Regions from separate parts of the Aminobacter sp. Y103A genome, predicted to be linked through region 3. Evidence: riboswitches for the same ligand, from Rfam matches in the RefSeq annotation. Region 3 holds a riboswitch; each other region holds the start of a gene.
The links. A riboswitch is a leader RNA that binds a small molecule or an ion and turns the genes downstream of it on or off. The one in region 3 is predicted to bind cobalamin.
Positions count from the first base shown of each region.

Region 1 (2,260 bases), 600 kb from region 3:
CGCCGCTTCCGACATCGAGGGCGCCAAGGGTTCCGGCGGCTGGTGGGGCTGGAGCCAGGAAAAGCATGCCTTCGAATGGCTGTTCTGGGCCGGCCGCATCACCACCCATTCGCGGCGTGGCTTCGAACGCCTCTACGATCTGCCTGAGCGCGTGCTCCCGGCCGGCATATACGACCGTCCAGTTCCCCAGACCGAGGATGCGCATCGCGATCTCTTGCGAATCTCCGCCCGCGCCCATGGCATCGCCACCGGCATATGCCTGCGCGACTATTTCCGCCTGTCGCCAGCCGACATGAAAGGCCGGCTCGAAGAGCTGGTCGAGACCGGCGAACTGATTCCCGTCCGCGTCGAAGGCTGGGACCGGCAGGCCTATCTCCACGCCGATGCGCGCATTCCGCGCAAGATCCAGGCACGCGCCCTGCTTGCGCCCTTCGATCCGCTCGTCTTCGAGCGCACCCGTGCCGAGCAATTGTTCGACTTCCGCTACCGCATCGAAATCTACACCCCGGCTGAGAAGCGCCAGTACGGCTACTACGTCCTGCCCTTCCTTCTGGGCGAGCGCATCGTCGCCCGCATCGACCTGAAGGCCGACCGACCGGCGGGTATCCTGCGCGTCCACGCCGCCTATGCAGAGCCCTGTGCGCCACCGGAAACCGCAGCCGAACTTTACGAAGAACTCCAGCAGATGCGCGACTGGCTCGGCCTCGAAAGCATCGAGGTGACGCCCGCAGGCGATCTCGGACCCGGCCTGAGCGACATTGCGGGTCGCTCCGCCTCGTTGACTCCACCCCTCGCGAAAGCCTAAATCGCCCACAGACGGTCCTTCGCCCGCAACGGCGAAGGCTAAGAGGGAATGCGGTGCGCGCCGGTGGCGTCAAATCCGCGGCTGTCCCCGCAACTGTGAGCGAAGAGCCAAGCTCGAAGACCACTGGGATTTTCCCGGGAAGGCGAGCGAAGGCGACGATCCGCAAGCCAGGAGACCTGCCGTCGCAGACATTGATCCGATCGCCTGGCGGGTGCCCCGGGCAAGGAGCCTGGATTTGGATTTCGACGACAACCTTCCGGTCGCATCAGCCGACGCATCCTGCGATGCAGCCGACGCGCGCCCATGCGACGTGACCATCCTCGTCTGCTCATCCTGCCGCGACGAAACCGGGTCCGACGCCCATCCACGCGCCGGCGCCCAGCTTGCCGAGCACGCCCGCCTCGCCGCCAATGGCGAGATCGCCGTGCGCAGCGTCGAGTGCCTGGGCAACTGCAAGCGCCGCCTTAGCGCCGCCCTGATCCGCGACGGCGCGTGGAGCTACGTCTTCGGCGATCTCAACACCATGTCGGGCGACGATCTCGTCGCCGGCGCAAGACTCTTCGCCACCTCGACCGACGGCCTGATCCCCTGGCGCGGCCGTCCCGATAGCCTCAAGCGCGGCCTCGTCGCGCGCATCCCACCACTTGCTCTCATCAAGGAAGATACATGACCGCCTCCCTCGAACGCGTTCCCTGCACCGTCGTCACCGGCTTTCTCGGCGCCGGCAAGACCACGCTGCTGCGCAACATCCTCGAGAACTCCAAGGGCAAGCGCCTCGCCATCATCGTCAACGAGTTCGGCGATGTCGGCATCGACGGCGAGATTCTCAAGGGCTGCGGCGTCGATGCCTGCCCGGAGGAAAACATCGTCGAACTGGCCAATGGCTGCATCTGTTGCACCGTCGCCGACGACTTTGTCCCTGCCCTCGACCAAATCCTGTCGCTTACACCGAGGGTTGACCACATCCTGATCGAGACCTCGGGCCTGGCGCTGCCCAAGCCGCTGGTCCAGGCCTTCCAGTGGCCAACGGTCAAGAGCCGCGTGACAGTCGACGGCGTCATCGCCGTGGTCGACGGCCCTGCGCTGGCCGCAGGTAAAGTTGCCTCCGACATGGAAGCGCTCGCCGCCCAGCGCAGTGCGGACGATTCGCTCGACCACGACGACCCGGTCGAGGAAGTGTTCGAGGATCAGGTCGCCTGCGCCGATCTCATCATCCTGTCCAAGAGCGACCTGCTCGACGAAGCCGGCCACGCCCGCGCCACCGCCATCGTGCGCGAGCACCTGGCACGCGCCGTCAAGATCGTGCCGTCGGCGCATGGCAAGGTCGATCCGTCGGTGCTGCTCGGCCTCGGCCTCGCCGTCGAGGACGACATCGAAAACCGCAAGACCCATCACGACGGGGCGTTCGACCACGAGCATGACGACTTCGATACCTTCGTCATCGAGATCCCGTCG
Region 1 is NZ_AP017986.1:3,629,647-3,631,906, forward strand. Features, by position in the region: gene Amn_RS17850 (winged helix-turn-helix domain-containing protein) at 1-805, shown strand, start outside; cobalamin riboswitch at 801-1,003, shown strand; gene Amn_RS17855 (DUF1636 family protein) at 1,041-1,475, shown strand; gene cobW (cobalamin biosynthesis protein CobW) at 1,472-2,260, shown strand, end outside.
Region 1: linked by a shared signal. The riboswitch ahead of Amn_RS17855 (DUF1636 family protein) and the one ahead of Amn_RS20780 (ABC transporter ATP-binding protein) in region 3 are both predicted to bind cobalamin.

Region 2 (2,260 bases), 2.0 Mb from region 3:
CGTGCCGATCCTGTCGGCCGAGACGCTGTCGGAGAGGTTTTTCCGCACTGCGCGCTTGCCCGACATGGTGTAGCTCACCGCGTCACGCAGCAGTGGCGCGCGTGTCGCCCTGTACTGGCCGCCGGCATCGATGCGGAACTTGCTCGGCAACCCCACCGCCTCGCACTTTGCCCAGTGCGCCAGCATTTCGGGATCGCTTTCGGCGCCATTGACGCCGGTAACGTTCGGCGCCTCGGGAAAGGTCTTGCACAGCTCAGGGTGATTGCCGGCGCAGTGGTAACACTCGCGGTTGTTTTCCCAGACCAGCTTCCAGTTTCCCTCCTCGACGATTGTGCTTTCGAAGGCGACCTTGGCTTCGCGCAGCCGGTGCGGCAGCAGGTACGGCTCGACCATGGCCCGCATCGGCGCGAAGTCGGCGGGCTCGTCGGCGAGGCAGATGAAGATGTAGCCGCCGACGGATTCGCAGGCGACCGGCTTCAGGCCGAACTGGCTCTTGTCGAAGCCTTCCGCCATCTGGCGCGCGAACAGCAGGCGGCCGTCGAGTTCGTAGGTCCACTGGTGATAGGGGCAGACGAGCTTGGCCGCCATACCTTTGTCCGTGGTGCAGACTCGGCTGCCGCGGTGGCGGCAGGAATTGTGGAAGGCGCGCAGCTCACTCTTCTGGTCGCGGACGAGCACGACGGGATAGTCGCCGACCTGGACGGTGAAGAAGCTGCCAGGCTTGGCCAGTTCGCAGTCATGGCCGACAAACAGCCAGTCGCGGTACCAGATCAGCTCGAGGTCGAGCCGGTAGAAATCCGGGTCGGTGTAAAAGGGCTGTGCCAGGCTGAACCCGTCGCGGCGTCCGCGCAGCAGCTTCAGCATTTCGTTCTTCGCATCCATGTCCTGTCCTCGCACCAAGGACTGAACGGGTGGCTTGATTTGGGAAGAACGCCAGCCGGCGGACGCAGAGGTCCGTGCAGCAACGATCCGCCTCTTGACCGCCCACCGCGATCAGTCGAGTTCCGTCAGGTTCAAGGCTGGTTTCCGGGCTTCGGAGCTGTCCTTCCGGACTGTCTCGACACCTTCCCAGGCCGGCTGGCCCAGTGGTCTCCCGTCGAAACAATAACTCCGCCACCGTTGCGGGGGCAGCGCCGGCTTCTCACCGGCTTCCCAATTCTCCGCTTCGTCTCACACTCGAAGCAGCACCTTGAACATGACCGGATCAGACCACGGATTGGTGGCCGGGCACGAGCATGAAAACGACATGGGCTCAGCGCAAAGGCGACAGAGCCCATGTGATGTCATCGTGTTGCTATTCGGCCGCTTCGGCGAACGATGCCGGCACATAGTTGAGGATCGGCCCGAGCCAGCGCTCGACCTCGGCGATGGTCATGCCCTTGCGCCGCGCATAATCCTCGACCTGGTCGCGCTCGACCTTGGCGACGCCGAAATAATAACTCTCGGGGTGGGCGAGATAGATGCCGGAGACCGACGAGCCCGGCCACATCGCCATGCTTTCGGTGAGGCTGACGCCGGCGGTTTTCTCGGCATCGAGCAGGCGGAACAAGGTCACCTTTTCGGTGTGGTCGGGCTGGGCGGGATAGCCCGGCGCCGGACGGATGCCGCGATAGGGCTCGCCGATCAGGTCGTCGGGCGCGAGGTTTTCATCAGGTGCGTAGCCCCAGAACTCCTTGCGCACCTTCTCGTGCATGCGTTCAGCGAAGGCCTCTGCGAAACGGTCGGCCAGCGCCTTGACCATGATCGAGGAGTAGTCGTCATTGGCGCGTTCGAAGCGCTCGGCGATCGCCACTTCCTCGATGCCTGCAGTGACCACGAAGCCGCCGAGATAATCCGGCTTGCCGCTGTCGGCGGGAGCGATGAAGTCGGCCAGTGCGACATTGGCCTTGCCGTCGCGCTTGGTTAGCTGCTGGCGCAGGGTGAAGAAGGTGGCAAGCTCCTCGCTGCGTGCCTCGTCGGTGAACAGCCTGACGTCGTCGCCGACCGAATTGGCCGGCCAGAAGCCGATGACGGCCTTGGGCGCGAACCACTTCTCGTCGATGATCTTGCGGAGCATCGCCTGCGCGTCGTCGAACAGCTGGCGCGCCGCGGCGCCCTGCTTCTCGTCCTCGAGGATCTTGGGGTAACGGCCCTTGAGTTCCCAGGTCTGGAAGAACGGCGTCCAGTCGATGTAGCGGGCGAGTTCGGCCAGGTCCCAGGCTTCGAACACCCTGGTGCCGAGGAAGGTTGGCTTCGGCGGCGCATAAGATGACCAGTCGAC
Region 2 is NZ_AP017986.1:594,088-596,347, reverse strand. Features, by position in the region: gene Amn_RS02825 (aromatic ring-hydroxylating oxygenase subunit alpha) at 1-882, opposite strand, end outside; cobalamin riboswitch at 1,001-1,207, opposite strand; gene metH (methionine synthase) at 1,295-2,260, opposite strand, start outside.
Region 2: linked by a shared signal. The riboswitch ahead of Amn_RS02825 (aromatic ring-hydroxylating oxygenase subunit alpha) and the one ahead of Amn_RS20780 (ABC transporter ATP-binding protein) in region 3 are both predicted to bind cobalamin.

Region 3 (2,260 bases):
CAACAAGCGCGCCAGCGCAATTGCGTTGATGTTTGCCGGCCTGACATTGGCGAACATCCTCGGCGTTCCCGGCGGCACGGCACTCGGCGAAGCCTATGGCTGGCGCGCCACCTTCTTTGCCGTCGTCGTCATCGGCCTGCTCTCGGTGGCGGCCATAGCCTGGCTGGTCCCTGCGGGCGTCGCCCCTCCCGGCAAGGGCGGGGTATCAGGCGAGGTCAAGGTGCTGGGCAAGCTCCAGGTCTGGCTCGCCATGATCATCTCGGCGCTCGCCTCGGGCAGCCTGTTTGCCGTCTTCACCTACATCAAGCCGATCCTGACCGACGTCAGCGGCCTCTCGGTTGAATCGGTCACCTGGGTGCTGCTGCTGTTCGGCGGCGGCATGACCATCGGCAACATCATCGGCGGCAAGCTGGCCGACTGGAAGCTGATGCCCACAGCCATCGGCGCGCTGGTGGTGATGGCGGCGATCCACGTCGCCTTCGCCGAACTCAGCTCTTCGGCGCCAGCGGCGATCCTGCTCGTCTTCATGTGGGGCGTCATCACCTTCGTCATCGTGCCGCCGATGCAGATGCGCGTCGTCGAAACCGCTTCGGAGGCACCGAACCTCGCGGCCACCCTCAACCAGGGCGCCTTCAACGCCGGCAACGCCGCCGGCGCCTGGGCCGGTGGTGCTGCGATTTCGATGGGCGTGAGCTATGCCGACCTGCCCTTCGTCGGCGCGGCCATCGCACTGTCTGCCTTCGGCGTGGCGCTCATTTCCTTCGCGCTCGACCGCCGTGACGCAATTCAGCAGGCGGCATGACGCTTTAGCGATTGTCAGCAACCCGTCGCTGCTGTAGCCACGACAGCGATGGTTCCTGCTATCCGGTTCGGGCAGCAGGTTAAATGGGAACACGGTGAGACGTCCCCGACGCGAAACCGTGGCTGCCCCCGCAACTGTGAGCGGATAGCAATTCGGAAACATGCCACTGGCCGAAAGGCCGGGAAGGCTCCGAGGCGCGATCACCCGCAAGCCAGGAGACCTGCCATCATCCGATTAACTCAACCGGCCGGGGTGTGCCGCGGAGATGATGATGGTTGCGACTGCCTTCTTCGGTACCGGCGCGCTTTCCGGATCGTTCTGCTGCCTCCGCCCGACCGCGGAGACAGGGCATGCTCGATTGCGTCCACGCCGCTAGCCGCCTTGTAGGCACCACCCCGGCACTGCTCGAACTCGATGGCGTCAGCTGGGGCCCTCGTGCTTCGCAGCCGATCCTCGAGCCGATCAGCCTTGCGGTTGCGCCGGGCGAGTTGCTCGCCATCGTCGGCCCCAACGGCGCCGGCAAGTCGAGCCTGCTGCGCTGCCTCTACCGCTACCACAAGCCGACTTCGGGCACTGTCCGCCTCGACGGCACCGACATCTGGAAGATGAAGCCGCGCGACTGCGCCCGCCGTATCGCGACCGTGCTTCAGGAAAGCGCCTCGGACTTCGGCCTGACCGTCGCAGAAATCATCGAGTTGGGCCTGACCCCGCATGTCACGAGTTTCGGCACCAGCGACCGCGACTACGACCAAGTCGAGGCAGCCCTTGCCCTGCTCGGCCTGACCGCACTCGCTGCGCGCGACCTCTGCTCGCTGTCGGGCGGCGAAAAGCAGCGCGTGATGATCGCCCGGGCATTGGTGCAGCGACCCGACCTTCTGATCCTCGACGAACCGACCAACCACCTCGACATCCGCCACCAGCTCGAAGTGCTGGAACTGCTCGGCAATCTCGGCTGCACCGTCATCGTTTCCCTGCACGATTTGGCGCTCGCCTCGGCCCATGCCGACCGCGTGCTTGTCATGGACGGCGGCCGCGCCATTGCCTGCGGCGCGCCCGCCGACATCCTGACGCCCGATCGCATACGTGACAGCTTTTCCGTCGGAGCGACCCTCGACGACCATCCCGTCACCGGTCGTCCACGCTTTTCCTTCCACCTCGAACGCTGAACATCAAGGAGCCTCCATGCGCCTGCCCATCATCGCCGCCGCCCTGCTCGCTACCTGCGCAACAGCTATGGCCAGCGGCTTCCCCGTCACCGTCAAGAGCTGCAACCGCGACGTCACCTTCGAGGCCGCGCCCAAGCGCGCCGTCTCGCACGACGTCAACCTGACCGAGATGATGCTGGCGCTCGGCCTCACCGACCACATGGCGGGCTATTCCGGCATCTCCGGCTGGAAGACGCTGAGCGAGGATTTGCGCAAGGGCGTCGGCGAACTGCCCGAACTCGCCCCACAATAC
Region 3 is NZ_AP017986.1:4,233,081-4,235,340, forward strand. Features, by position in the region: gene Amn_RS20775 (MFS transporter) at 1-802, shown strand, start outside; cobalamin riboswitch at 835-1,044, shown strand; gene Amn_RS20780 (ABC transporter ATP-binding protein) at 1,153-1,968, shown strand; gene Amn_RS20785 (ABC transporter substrate-binding protein) at 1,985-2,260, shown strand, end outside.